Regions from separate parts of the Streptomyces sp. NPDC046931 genome, predicted to be linked through region 1. Evidence: predicted binding sites of a transcription regulator. Region 1 holds the regulator's gene; each other region holds the start of a gene.
What was found. The regulator HrcA, encoded in region 1, represses chaperone genes, less so after heat shock. The targets are predictions, from matches to a motif close to TTNGCACTCNGNNNNNCNGAGTGCNAA.

Region 1 (4,387 bases):
GGCCGCGCGCCGGGCGCCCGGAGAACGCGCGCGTCAGCTCCGTCCGCACGAACATGGGGTCGGTCAGCGCCTGCTTGTGCAGAGGGTGGGCGCCGGACTCGGGCGTGGCGAGAAACGCGGTGCCGAGCTGGGCCGCGCTCGCGCCCGCCGCGAGCACCGCGGCGATCTGGCTGCCGCGCATGAGGCCGCCGGCCGCCACGATCGGGATCCGCACGGTCTCGCGGACCTGGGCGACCAGGGAGAGCAGTCCGATTCCGGAGCCGTGGTTCTCGGCGCTGTCGCGGTGGGTGCCCTGGTGGCCGCCGGCCTCGACGCCCTGCGCGATCACCGCGTCGGCGCCCGCCTCCTGCGCGGCGAGGGCCTCCTCGGCGGTGGTCGCGGTGACCAGGGTGAAGGTGCCCACGCGGCGCAGGGACTCGAGGACCGACGGGTCGGGGACGCCGAAGTGGAAGGAGACCACCGGCACCGGGTTGTCGAGGAGGACGGCGAGCTTGACGTCGTAGCCGTCGTCACCGCCGCCGTCGGGGTCGCCGAGCTCGGTCTCGTACCAGGCGGCCTCGCCGGCCAGCTGTTCGGCGTAGACCTCGACGGCGGCGGGGTCCGCCTGGTCGGGCTGCGGCATGAACACGTTCACGCCGAAGGGGCGGGCCGTGAGCCCACGGAGCTGCTTGATCTCCTGGTACATGCCGTCGGCGGTCTTGTACCCGGCGGCGAGGAACCCGAGGCCACCCGCCTCGGACACGGCGCCGGCGAGCTGGGGCACGGAGACACCGCCCGCCATGGGCGCCTGCACGATCGGATATGGGAGGAGATCGGTCAGCGCGGAGGACATGACGGCATGTTGTCACGTCCTCCGAACAAGTCCGAATCCGGCCGTCCGCGGGCACGTGCCCGGGGAAGGGTCCGCGGGTCAGGGGTGGCGGGACCGTGCCGCCCGGGGGCCGGGCCCCGGGCCACGGCCTGCACCACCGCCTCGTCAGCGCCCGTTGAACGCGTCCTTCAGGCGAGAGAACAGGCCCTGCTGCCCCGGCTGGAACTGCCCCTGCGGCCGTTCCTCGCCCCGCAGCTTCGCCAGTTCCCTCAGCAGGCGCTCCTGCTCGGGGTCCAGCTTCGTCGGCGTCTGCACCTCGACATGCACGATCAGGTCGCCCCGGCCGCCGCCGCGCAGATGCGTGACGCCGCGGCTGTGCAGCGGGATCGACTGCCCGGACTGCGTGCCGGGACGGATGTCGACCTCCTCCATGCCGTCCAGCGTCTCCAGCGGCACCTTCGTGCCGAGGGCCGCCGCCGTCATCGGGATGGTGACCGTGCAGTGCAGGTCGTCGCCGCGGCGCTGGAACATCGGATGCGGCAGCTCGTGGATCTCGACGTACAGGTCGCCGGCGGGTCCGCCGCCCGGGCCGACCTCGCCCTCGCCCGCGAGCTGGATACGGGTGCCGTTGTCGACGCCTGCGGGGATCTTCACGGTGAGCGTCCGCCGGGAGCGCACCCGGCCGTCGCCCGCGCACTCCGGGCACGGGTTGGGGACGATGGTGCCGAAGCCCTGGCACTGCGGGCAGGGCCGGGACGTCATGACCTGGCCCAGGAACGACCGCGTGACCTGCGAGACCTCACCGCGACCGCGGCACATGTCGCAGGTCTGCACGGACGTGCCGGGCGCGGCGCCCTCGCCGTTGCAGGTGTTGCAGACGACGGCCGTGTCGACCTGGATGTCCTTCGTGGTGCCGAAGGCCGCCTCGTCGAGCTCGATCTCCAGGCGGATCATGGCGTCCTGGCCCCGGCGGGTGCGCGAGCGCGGACCGCGCTGCGACGCCGTGCCGAAGAACGCGTCCATGATGTCCGAGAAGTTCCCGAAGCCGCCCGCTCCGAAGCCGCCCGCGCCCGCGCCGCCGGCCTGGGACAGCGGGTCGCCGCCGAGGTCGTAGACCTGCTTCTTCTGCGGGTCCGAGAGCACCTCGTACGCCGCGTTGATCTCCTTGAACCGCTCTTGCGTCTTGGGATCGGGGTTGACGTCCGGGTGCAGCTCGCGGGCGAGCCGGCGGAACGCCTTCTTGATCTCTTCCTGCGACGCGTCGCGGCGCACGCCGAGCACGGCGTAGTAGTCCGTGGCCACTTACGACTCCGCCAGGATCTGTCCGACGTACCGTGCCACCGCTCGTACCGCTCCCATCGTTCCCGGGTAATCCATGCGGGTCGGTCCGACCACGCCGAGTTTCGCTACTGCCTCGCCGCCCGAACCGTAGCCCACGGAGACCACCGACGTGGAGTTGAGTCCCTCGTGCGCGTTCTCGTGGCCGATACGCACCCGCATGGCCGGATCCTTTGCCTCGCCCAGCAGCTTGAGGAGCACGACCTGCTCCTCAAGCGCCTCCAGGACGGGACGGATGGTGAGAGGGAAGTCGTGCACGAAGCGGGTGAGGTTGGCGGTGCCGCCGATGATCAGGCGCTCCTCCGTCTCCTCCACGAGCGTCTCCAGGAGGGTGGAGAGCACCGTGGTGACCGTGGCGCGGTCCTCCGGTTCGAAGGCCTCGGCCAGGTCCTGCACCAGTTGCGGCACGTCGGTGAAACGGCGGCCGGCGATCCGGCTGTTGAGCCGCGCCCGCAGATCGGCGAGAGACGTTTCTCCAAACGGCGCGGGGCAGTCGATCATGCGCTGCTCGACCCGGCCGGTGTCGGTGATCAGCACCAGCATCAGCCGGGCGGGCGCCATCGACAGCAGCTCCGCGTGGCGCACCGTCGAGCGGGTCAGCGACGGGTACTGCACGACGGCGACCTGCCGGGTGAGCTGCGCGAGCAGCCGTACCGTTCGCGCCACGACGTCGTCGAGGTCGACGGCGCCCTCCAGGTAGTTCTGGATCGCGCGGCGCTCGGGCGGGCTCATCGGCTTGACGGCCGCGAGCCTGTCGACGAAGAGGCGGTAGCCCCTGTCCGTGGGGATGCGTCCGGCGCTGGTGTGCGGCTGGGCGATGTAGCCCTCCTCCTCCAGCACGGCCATGTCGTTGCGGACGGTGGCCGGGGAGACACCGAGGTTGTGCCGCTCGGTGAGCGCCTTGGAACCCACCGGCTCCTCGGTGCCCACGTAGTCCTGGACGATGGCGCGCAGTACTTCGAGCCTGCGTTCACTGAGCATGCGTGCACCTCCAGCGGTCTGTCGTCCTGACGCTTCCCTGGCACTCTTCGCAGGTGAGTGCCAGCATCCCCGGGCCAAGTGTACGGCCGTCGGGTACGCCCCGGGCAAGGGCGGGGTCCGCCGCCGTGCCGACCTGTACCGACCTGTCCCCGGGTGTCCTGCCAGGCAGGGCGCCTGCGGATATAGCGTCGCCCCCATGACGGTGCGGTGGGAAGGGTCCGGATGGGAGGCGCTCAGCGTCCGGGCGGGGCGCACTCGGCTTCCGGGCTGGGACTGCACGGCGGGACTGGTGGTCGGCGAGCACGCGGCGCTCATGGTCGACGCGGGGTCGAGCCTGGGCGAGGGCGCGCGGCTGCGCACCGAGACGCGGCGGCTGCTCGCGCCGCTCGGCGAGGACCGGCGTGTGACGCATCTCGCGCTCACACACCCGCACTTCGACCATGTCCTCGGGGCGGCGGCGTTCGCGGGCGCGGAGGTGTTCGGGGCGGTGGGCATCGACGCGGTGTTCCTGCACGAGCACGGGGCGCTGGTCGCCGACGCGGTGCGGCACGGTCTGGACGCGGCGGAGGCGGCCGAGGCCGCGGAGCTGCTGGTCCGGCCGCGCCACATGGTCTCGGGCGAATGGACGCTGGACCTGGGCGGGGTGCAGGTCCTGCTGGCGAACGTGGGCCCGGCCCACACGGCCCACGACCTGGTGGTCCTCGTCCCCGGCGAGCGGGAGGTGGTGTTCTGCGGGGACCTGGTGGAGGAGTCCGGCGAGCCGCAGGCGGGCCCGGACGCGGTTCCCTCGCACTGGCCGGCGGCCCTGGACCGGCTGCTCGACCTGGGCGGTGGGGACGCGGTGTACGTGCCCGGACACGGTGCCGTGGTGGACGCGGAGTTCGTCCGGGCGCAGCGCGACGAACTGGCCGCCCGTTTCGGCGTGTCGTGACGCCTTCCGCGACCCCCGCGACCGGGTTTCTCCTATCGTCATCCGAATGCGCAACTACTCGCCGGATCTGACCCCGCCGTGGAAGAAGCCCCAGCCCGTACCGGAGGTCCCGGCGGATCCCGGTCTGGTGGTCGAGGAGCCGCGCACCGGTTTCTGCGGTGCGGTGATCCGTTGCGAGGCGGGGACGGTGACCTTGGAGGACCGCTTCGGCAAGCACCGGGTGTTCCCGCTGGAGCCGCGGGGGTTCCTGGTGGAGGGCCGGGTGGTGACGCTGGTACGCCCGTCGAGGGCGCCGGTGCGTCCCTCGCGGACGGCGTCGGGTTCGG
Region 2 (4,387 bases), on a different contig from region 1:
GGACCTCGCCGCGGAGCTTCCCGAACTCCCCGAGCCCGGCAGGGAGTTGGTGACCAGGGCGGTGCACCGCTGGCGTTTCGAGTCGGTGGACGGCGGCTGAACCGTACGGCCTTGTCCCGGGGGCCGGCGGTGCCGGCGCCGACGCCGCTCAGGCCGGGTGGCCCAGCAGCATCGTCGGTGCTCCCGCGACCCGGGTCAGGAACACGGTCACCGCGCGGGGGCCGTGCGGCTTGGGCATGACCTTGCGGCGCAGTTCCTCCGGCTCGACCGCCGAGCCGCGCTTCTTCACCGTCAGGATCCCGACCTGCCGCTCCCGCAGCAGGGCCTTCAACTTCTTCACATTGAAGGGGAGTCGGTCGGTGATCTCGTAGGCGGTGGCGTAGGAGGAGTCGTGGTGCGCGTCCGAGGTCACGTAGGCGATCGTTTCGTCGATCAGCCCGCCGTCCACCTCCGCGGCCACCTCCGCCACCAGATGCGCGCGGATCGCGGCGCCGTCGGGTTCGTACAGATAGCGGCCGAGCGGACGTACCGGAGGGTCGGGCAGGCCACGGCCGCGCAGCGCGCGGGGTCCGGGCAGCAGCGTGGCCCGGACGAGTCCGGGCTCGGTGCCGAACCACAGCACCGCCTCCTTCACGTCCCCGCCGTCCGAGATCCACTCGGCCTCCGCCTCGGCCGGCACCGCCTCGTGCGGGATGCCGGGCGCGACCTTGAGCGCGGCGCGCGGCGCCTTGAGGGCCGTGGCCACGGCCCAGGACAGCGGGGGTGAGTACGCCTCCGGGTCGAAGATGCGTCCGCGCCCGCCGCGTCGTGCCGGATCCACGAAGACGGCGTCGTACGACGAGACGTCCACCCGCGTGACATCGTCCTCGCGCACCTCGATCAGCGCGGACAGGCCGAGCGCTTCGGCGTTCGCCCGTGCCACCGCCGCGGTCAGCGGGTCGCGGTCCACGGCCAGCACCCGGATGCCGGCCCGGGCGAACGCGATCGCGTCGCCGCCGATGCCGCAGCACAGATCGGCGACGGAGGTGACGCCGAGCGCCCGCAGCCGGGCCGCCCGGTGGGCGGCGACCGCCGTCCTCGTCGACTGCTCGACGCCGTTCGGAGTGAAGAACATCCGCCCCGCGTCCTCGGCCCCGAACTTCGCCGCCGCCCGCTCGCGCAGCCGCGCCTGGGTCAGGGCCGCCGAGACCAGTTCGGCGGGGTGCTCGCGGCGCAGCCGGGTGGCGACGGCCAGTTCCTCGGCCGGTGCGGTGCCGCGCACCTGGTCGAGGAGGGCGCGGCCCTCGGGGCTGAGCAGGGAGTCGAGGCAGAGGTCGTTCACGGGGCCATTGTCGGCCAGTCGGTGGATGGCGTGCGCCCGGCCGCGGTGTCGGCCCGCCGGGACTCTCGGCGGCTGCAAGGATCCGACAGCATGCGGATCGTACGACAAAATGACCAAAAGAGTGCGAACGGTCTCCCGGCGCTCGCGTCCGGCTGCATCGACACCGCCAGGCGCTGGGCGGCGCGCCCGGGGGACCACCTGTGAGGGGGCGGCCGAGGGGGCTGCCGAGGCGACGGCCGAGCGGAGGGCTGCGGGCGCGGCTGAGGGCGCGGCTGAGGGGACGGCGGCTCCTGCGGGTGATGGCCGCCGGAGCGGGCGCCGTCGTGTTGCTGTCCGGCTGCGCCCCGTCCGTCGACCCCATCGAACGGCTGGGCAGGAAGGCGGCGCAGAGGGTGCACCGCACGCACGCATCCCACGAGCGGGCCTACCGGCGCTGGGGCCTCGCCGCCCCGCTCGCGCCCGCACCCCGGCCGCCTCGCCCTCTCGGCGGGGCACAGGAGCGCCTGCCGGTGGCGCTCGACCGTGTCCCCACCCGCGACAAGGTCGTCTTCCTCACCTACGACGAGGGGGCCGAGGACGACTCCCGTTTCGTCGACATGGTCCGTGAACTGCGGCTGCCGGTGAGCGTGTTCCTCACCGACCGTGCCGTGGGACCGGGCTATGCGCGCGCCGCACGGCTGCGCGCGGCCGGTGCCGTCATCCAGAACCACACCCTGGACCGCACCGCGCTGCGCGGCCGCCCGTACGACGAGCAGCGCGCCGAGATCTGCGGCCAGCGCGACCGGTTGAAGGCCAGGCTGGGAGTGCTGCCCCGGCTGCTGCGGCCGCCGTACGGCAGGTACGACCGTACGACGCTGCGGGCCGCTGCGGACTGCGGCATCACGGCGCTCATCCTGTGGCGTCCCGCCCCGAGCCCGGGAACGGGCCGTCACGGCGGGGACGCGGCACCCCGTTCGGGGGACATCGTCCTGCCCCACGAAGCGGGCCGCCCCCTTGCTTCCCTGACCGCGGAGACAACCCGGCTTCTGCGCCGTATCCAGTCACGGGGTTTCACGGTGGGACGTCTGGAGGACTACCTGTAGACCGGTGCGGGGTGCCCCGCTCGCGCGGCGCGCCGCCGCGCATTGGCACTCCGCTTGACCGAGTGCTAATCGCGGTCATAGTCTCGGCTCTGGCACTCACCACTGGAGAGTGCCAACGAAGCGACGGGCAGGTCCGGCACCCGCGACGACGGATCCACCTGGTCGCCACCTCAGACAGTTAACCCCGTGAGATCTCCGAAGGGGGAGGTCGGATCGTGACGACCACCAGCTCCAAGGTTGCCATCAAGCCGCTCGAGGACCGCATCGTGGTCCAGCCGCTGGACGCCGAGCAGACCACGGCCTCTGGCCTGGTCATCCCGGACACCGCGAAGGAGAAGCCCCAGGAGGGCGTCGTCCTCGCCGTGGGCCCGGGCCGCATCGAGGACGGCAAGCGCGTCGAGCTCGACGTCAAGGTCGGCGACGTGGTGCTTTACAGCAAGTACGGCGGCACCGAGGTGAAGTACAACAACGAGGAGTACCTCGTTCTCTCGGCTCGCGACGTGCTCGCGATCATCGAGAAGTAATTCACCGAAGCAGACTGCTTTGAGCTGCGCCCCTGGCCCCCGCGACCGTTGATCAGCCGGGCGTCGGGGGCGCCGTTCGTCTTTCACCGCGATGACGGCTGCTCCCCGGGAGCGGCCGGGGATCGCATTCGAGAGGACTGAAACGCTCCATGGCGAAGATCCTGAAGTTCGACGAGGACGCCCGTCGCGCTCTCGAGCGCGGCGTCAACAAGCTTGCCGACACGGTCAAGGTGACGATCGGCCCCAAGGGTCGCAACGTCGTCATCGACAAGAAGTTCGGTGCCCCCACCATCACCAACGACGGTGTCACCATCGCCCGTGAGGTGGAAGTAGAGGACCCGTACGAGAACCTCGGCGCCCAGCTGGTGAAGGAGGTGGCGACCAAGACCAACGACATCGCTGGTGACGGCACCACCACCGCCACCGTGCTCGCCCAGGCGCTGGTGCGCGAGGGCCTGAAGAACGTCGCCGCGGGTGCCTCCCCGGCCGCCCTGAAGAAGGGCATCGACGCGGCCGTCGCCGCGGTCGCCGAGGACCTGCTGGCCACCGCCCGCCCGATCGACGAGAAGTCCGACATCGCCGCCGTCGCCGCGCTGTCCGCCCAGGACCAGCAGGTCGGCGAGCTCATCGCCGAGGCGATGGACAAGGTGGGCAAGGACGGTGTCATCACCGTCGAGGAGTCCAACACCTTCGGTCTGGAACTGGACTTCACCGAGGGCATGGCCTTCGACAAGGGCTACCTGTCGCCGTACTTCGTGACGGACCAGGAACGCATGGAGGCCGTCCTCGACGACCCCTACATCCTCATCACCCAGGGCAAGATCTCCGCCATCGCGGACCTGCTGCCGCTGCTGGAGAAGGTCATCCAGGCCGGGTCCTCCAAGCCGCTGCTGATCATCGCCGAGGACGTCGAGGGCGAGGCCCTGTCCACCCTCGTCGTGAACAAGATCCGCGGCACCTTCAACGCCGTCGCCGTCAAGGCCCCCGGCTTCGGTGACCGCCGCAAGGCGATGCTCCAGGACATTGCGGTCCTCACCGGCGCCACGGTCGTCTCCGAGGAGGTCGGCCTCAAGCTCGACCAGGTCGGCCTGGACGTGCTGGGCTCCGCCCGCCGTGTCACGGTCACCAAGGACGACACGACCATCGTCGACGGCGGTGGCAAGTCCGAGGACGTCGCGGCCCGCGTCGCCCAGATCAAGGCCGAGATCGAGACCACGGACTCCGACTGGGACCGCGAGAAGCTCCAGGAGCGCCTCGCCAAGCTGGCCGGCGGCGTGTGCGTGATCAAGGTCGGCGCCGCCACCGAGGTGGAGCTTAAGGAGAAGAAGCACCGCCTGGAGGACGCCATCTCCGCGACCCGCGCCGCGGTCGAGGAGGGCATCGTCTCCGGTGGTGGCTCCGCGCTGGTCCACGCCGCCAAGGTGCTCGAGGGCGGCCTCGGCAAGCAGGGCGACGAGGCC
Region 3 (4,387 bases), on a different contig from region 1:
CAACCCTCCAGCCGATTCTCGTCTTCCACCGCGAGGCTCCCGGCTAGGGAAGGTGCCAAATCCGTCTCACGGCGAGATGCGTCGTGAGGAAGATGAGGAGAAAGGGCCTCGCCTGACATGGCTGTGCAGACAGTTGCAACCCCCACCGACTCCGTGAACCTCGGTCCGGCAAAGGCCCTGTCCTGCCGTGAGTGCGGCCATCGGGTGCCGCTCGGCCCGGTCTTCGCCTGCGAGGAGTGTTTCGGCCCGCTGGAGATCGCCTACGACTTCTCGGGCTACGACACCGAGGAACTGCGCAAGCGCATCGAGGCGGGCCCCGCGAACATCTGGCGCTACGCGCCGCTGCTGCCCGTCCCGGCGGACGTCGCCGACAAGCCGAACCTCAACCCGGGCTGGACCAAGCTGGTCAAGGCCGACAACCTGGCGCGCGAGCTGGGCGTGACCGGCGGGCTGTATGTGAAGGACGACTCCGGCAACCCGACGCACTCCTTCAAGGACCGCGTGGTCGCCCAGGCGCTGGAGGCGGCGCGTGTCTTCGGCTTCACCACCCTCTCCTGCTCCTCCACCGGCAACCTGGCGGGCGCGGTCGGCGCCGCGGCGGCCCGGGCCGGCTTTCGCTCCTGCGTGTTCATCCCGCACGACCTGGAGCAGGGCAAGGTCGTCATGGCCGCGGTCTACGGCGGCGAGCTGGTCGGCATCGAGGGCAACTACGACGATGTGAACCGCTTCTGCTCGGAGCTGATCGGCGACCCGGCCGGCGAGGGCTGGGGCTTCGTCAACGTCAATCTGCGTCCGTACTACGCGGAGGGGTCCAAGACTCTGGCGTACGAGATCGCCGAGCAGCTGGGCTGGCGGCTGCCGGACCAGATCGTGGTCCCGATCGCCTCCGGCTCCCAGCTCACGAAGATCGACAAGGGGCTCCAGGAGCTGATCAAGCTCGGGCTGGTCGAGGACCGTCCGTACAAGATCTTCGGTGCGCAGGCCGAGGGCTGCTCGCCGGTGTCCACCGCGTTCAAGGCGGGCCACGACGTCGTACGGCCGCAGAAGCCCGACACGATCGCCAAGTCGCTGGCGATCGGCAACCCGGCGGACGGTCCCTACGTCCTCGACATCGCGCGCCGCACCGGCGGGGCCGTGGAGGACGTGACGGACGAGCAGATCGTGGACGCCATCAAGCTGCTCGCCCGTACGGAGGGCATCTTCGCGGAGACGGCGGGCGGTGTGACGGTGGGCGTGACACGCAAGCTGATCGAGAGCGGTGTCCTCGACCCGACGAAGACGACCGTCGTCCTCAACACCGGCGACGGCCTGAAGACCCTGGACGCGGTGGCGGGCACCGGCCTCACCGCGACGATCCGTCCGACCCTGGACTCCTTCCGAGAGGCTGGCCTCGCATGAGCGTGACCGTTCGCATCCCCACCATCCTGCGCACCTACACCGGGGGCCGGGCCGAGGTCGCCGCCGAGGGCACGACCCTCGCCGAGGTCATCGCCGACCTGGAGAAGAACCACACCGGCATCGCCGCCCGCGTCCTGGACGACCAGGGCAAGCTGCGCCGCTTCGTCAACGTGTACGTCAACGACGACGACGTGCGTTTCGAGCAGGGTCTGGACACGGCGACGCCGGACGGTGCGGGCGTCTCCATCATCCCGGCGGTCGCGGGCGGCTGACGGCCGCTCACCTCCCGTACGACCATTACCCTCGGTAACGACAACACCGAGAGTTCATCGAATTGCCCTCTCCGTGAGAGAAGCGGAGGGGGCAATTCTGTATGGTTGAGCGCGGTACAGTTGGGGAACGCGTTCCCGGTCCCTCCGGCGGACGCCGCCGGCCCCTGCGGCCCACCCGACTAGAAGCAGCCAAAGTAGGCGGGGCTTTTACGCCATCCATTCCTTTTGTCGGGCCCGACTTGCCCTGAATTCAGGTGAATTCTTCGTACATTCCCGACCGGTCATGCCCGGATTTCTCGTCCGATTGACCTGTTGCAGACGGCAGTTGGACAGATACATTCAGCCGCGGTCGACGCGTTCCGGCGCACGCCCCCAACCGTTGGGGGGTGAGGTCTGACCCGGATCCGCGAAGTGTGGATCTGTGCAAGGGCCAGTAATAGGGGAGTTAGGCATGGCTCAGGGCACCGTCAAGTGGTTCAACGCGGAGAAGGGGTACGGCTTCATCGCGGTCGACGGTGGTGCGGATGTATTCGTCCACTACAGCGCGATTCAGATGGACGGCTACCGCACCCTGGAAGAGGGTCAGCGGGTCGAGTTCGAGATCTCGCAGGGTCAGAAGGGGCCGCAGGCGGACATGGTCCGCCTGGCAGGCTGAGGTTGCGCGCCGACGACTGAACTGTTCGACGTGTCGAGGGGCTCGTATCCCATGGGGTACGGGCCCCTCGGTCTGTCCGGGGCCGGGCGGGGTGAGGTGTGAGGGGGTGCGGCAGAACCGCACGCGCGCCCCTCTCGACGACCCCGCTTCGCGGGCGCGCCCTGCGCCCAACCGCCACCCGGCCACCACCCCTCATCGAGCCCGCTTCGTCGGCGCGCCTTGCACTCGGGGGGGCCGAGTGCTAATCATTGGCGTTAGCACTCTGAAGGTGAGAGTGACAAAGATGGACCGGGTCGGTGAGGCCGCGGGCCGGGTGGGGCAAGGAACCTCCGGCCGGGGCCGTCCGTCGCGGGCGCGGGCGCGGTCCGAAGGAATCACCCCCAGTCCTGGAGGGACCACTTCACATGGCCAAGATCATCGCGTTCGACGAGGAGGCGCGGCGCGGCCTCGAGCGCGGCATGAACCAGCTCGCGGACGCCGTGAAGGTGACGCTCGGCCCCAAGGGCCGCAACGTCGTCCTCGAGAAGAAGTGGGGCGCCCCCACGATCACCAACGATGGTGTCTCCATCGCCAAGGAGATCGAGCTCGAGGACCCGTACGAGAAGATCGGCGCCGAGCTGGTCAAGGAAGTCGCCAAGAAGACGGACGACGTCGCCGGTGACGGTACGACCACCGCGACCGTGCTCGCCCAGGCGCTGGTCCGCGAGGGCCTGCGCAACGTGGCCGCCGGTGCGAACCCCATGGCTCTGAAGCGCGGTATCGAGACGGCCGTCGAGGCCGTCTGCGCCGCCCTGCTGGAGCAGGCGAAGGACGTCGAGACCAAGGAGCAGATCGCCTCCACGGCCTCCATCTCCGCCGCCGACACCCAGATCGGTGAGCTGATCGCCGAGGCCATGGACAAGGTCGGCAAGGAAGGCGTCATCACCGTCGAGGAGTCCCAGACCTTCGGTCTGGAGCTCGAGCTCACCGAGGGCATGCGCTTCGACAAGGGCTACATCTCGGCGTACTTCGCCACCGACATGGAGCGTATGGAGGCCGTCCTCGACGACCCGTACATCCTGATCGCCAACTCCAAGATCTCCTCGGTCAAGGACCTGCTCCCGCTCCTCGAGAAGGTCATGCAGTCGGGCAAGCCGCTGCTGATCATCGCCGAGGACGTCGAGGGCGAGGCCCTGTCGACCCTGGTCGTCAACAAGATCCGCGGCACCTTCAAGTCCGTGGCCGTCAAGGCCCCGGGCTTCGGCGACCGCCGCAAGGCCATGCTCGGCGACATCGCCATCCTCACGGGCGGCGAGGTCATCTCCGAGGAGGTCGGCCTCAAGCTGGAGAACGCGACCCTGGACCTCCTGGGCCGCGCCCGCAAGGTCGTCATCACCAAGGACGAGACCACGATCGTCGACGGCGCCGGCTCCCCGGAGCAGGTGCAGGGCCGCGTGAACCAGATCCGCGCCGAGATCGAGAACAGCGACTCCGACTACGACCGCGAGAAGCTCCAGGAGCGCCTGGCGAAGCTGGCCGGCGGCGTGGCCGTCATCAAGGCCGGTGCCGCCACCGAGGTCGAGCTCAAGGAGCGCAAGCACCGCATCGAGGACGCCGTCCGTAACGCGAAGGCGGCCGTCGAGGAGGGCATCGTCGCCGGTGGTGGCGTGGCCCTGCTCCAGGCCTCCCAGGTCTTCGAGAAGCTGGAGCTCCAGGGCGACGAGGCCACCGGTGCCGCCGCCGTCAAGCTGGCGCTCGAGGCCCCGCTGAAGCAGATCGCCGTCAACGCCGGCCTCGAGGGCGGCGTCGTGGTGGAGAAGGTGCGCAACCTGACCCCGGGTCACGGCCTGAACGCCGCGACCGGCGAGTACGTCGACCTGGTCAAGGAAGGCATCATCGACCCGGCGAAGGTGACCCGTTCCGCTCTGCAGAACGCCGCCTCCATCGCCGCGCTGTTCCTCACCACCGAGGCCGTCATCGCCGACAAGCCGGAGAAGGCCGCCGCGCCCGCCGGTGGCGGCATGCCGGGCGGTGACATGGACTTCTGATCGACCTGAAGGTTGATCAACGTCCTTGCCGAGGG

Region 2: the regulator HrcA is predicted to act here: its motif matches at 2,446-2,472, upstream of groES (co-chaperone GroES).
Region 3: the regulator HrcA is predicted to act here: its motif matches at 2,544-2,570, upstream of groL (chaperonin GroEL).

The regions. Positions count from the first base shown of each region.
Region 1 covers NZ_JBEYWX010000016.1:101,067-105,453, reverse strand. Annotated here, with positions in the region: gene ABZ876_RS25770 (nitronate monooxygenase) at 1-832, opposite strand, end outside; gene dnaJ (molecular chaperone DnaJ) at 977-2,113, opposite strand; gene hrcA (heat-inducible transcriptional repressor HrcA) at 2,114-3,130, opposite strand; gene ABZ876_RS25755 (MBL fold metallo-hydrolase) at 3,327-4,061, shown strand; gene ABZ876_RS25750 (DUF3097 domain-containing protein) at 4,108-4,387, shown strand, end outside.
Region 2 covers NZ_JBEYWX010000001.1:690,462-694,848, reverse strand. Annotated here, with positions in the region: gene ABZ876_RS03100 (hypothetical protein) at 1-100, shown strand, start outside; gene ABZ876_RS03095 (methyltransferase domain-containing protein) at 149-1,321, opposite strand; gene ABZ876_RS03090 (polysaccharide deacetylase family protein) at 1,621-2,403, shown strand; gene groES (co-chaperone GroES) at 2,619-2,927, shown strand; gene groL (chaperonin GroEL) at 3,077-4,387, shown strand, end outside.
Region 3 covers NZ_JBEYWX010000004.1:406,519-410,905, reverse strand. Annotated here, with positions in the region: SAM riboswitch class I at 1-99, shown strand, start outside; gene thrC (threonine synthase) at 118-1,398, shown strand; gene ABZ876_RS11570 (MoaD/ThiS family protein) at 1,395-1,670, shown strand; gene ABZ876_RS11565 (cold-shock protein) at 2,122-2,325, shown strand; gene groL (chaperonin GroEL) at 2,730-4,352, shown strand.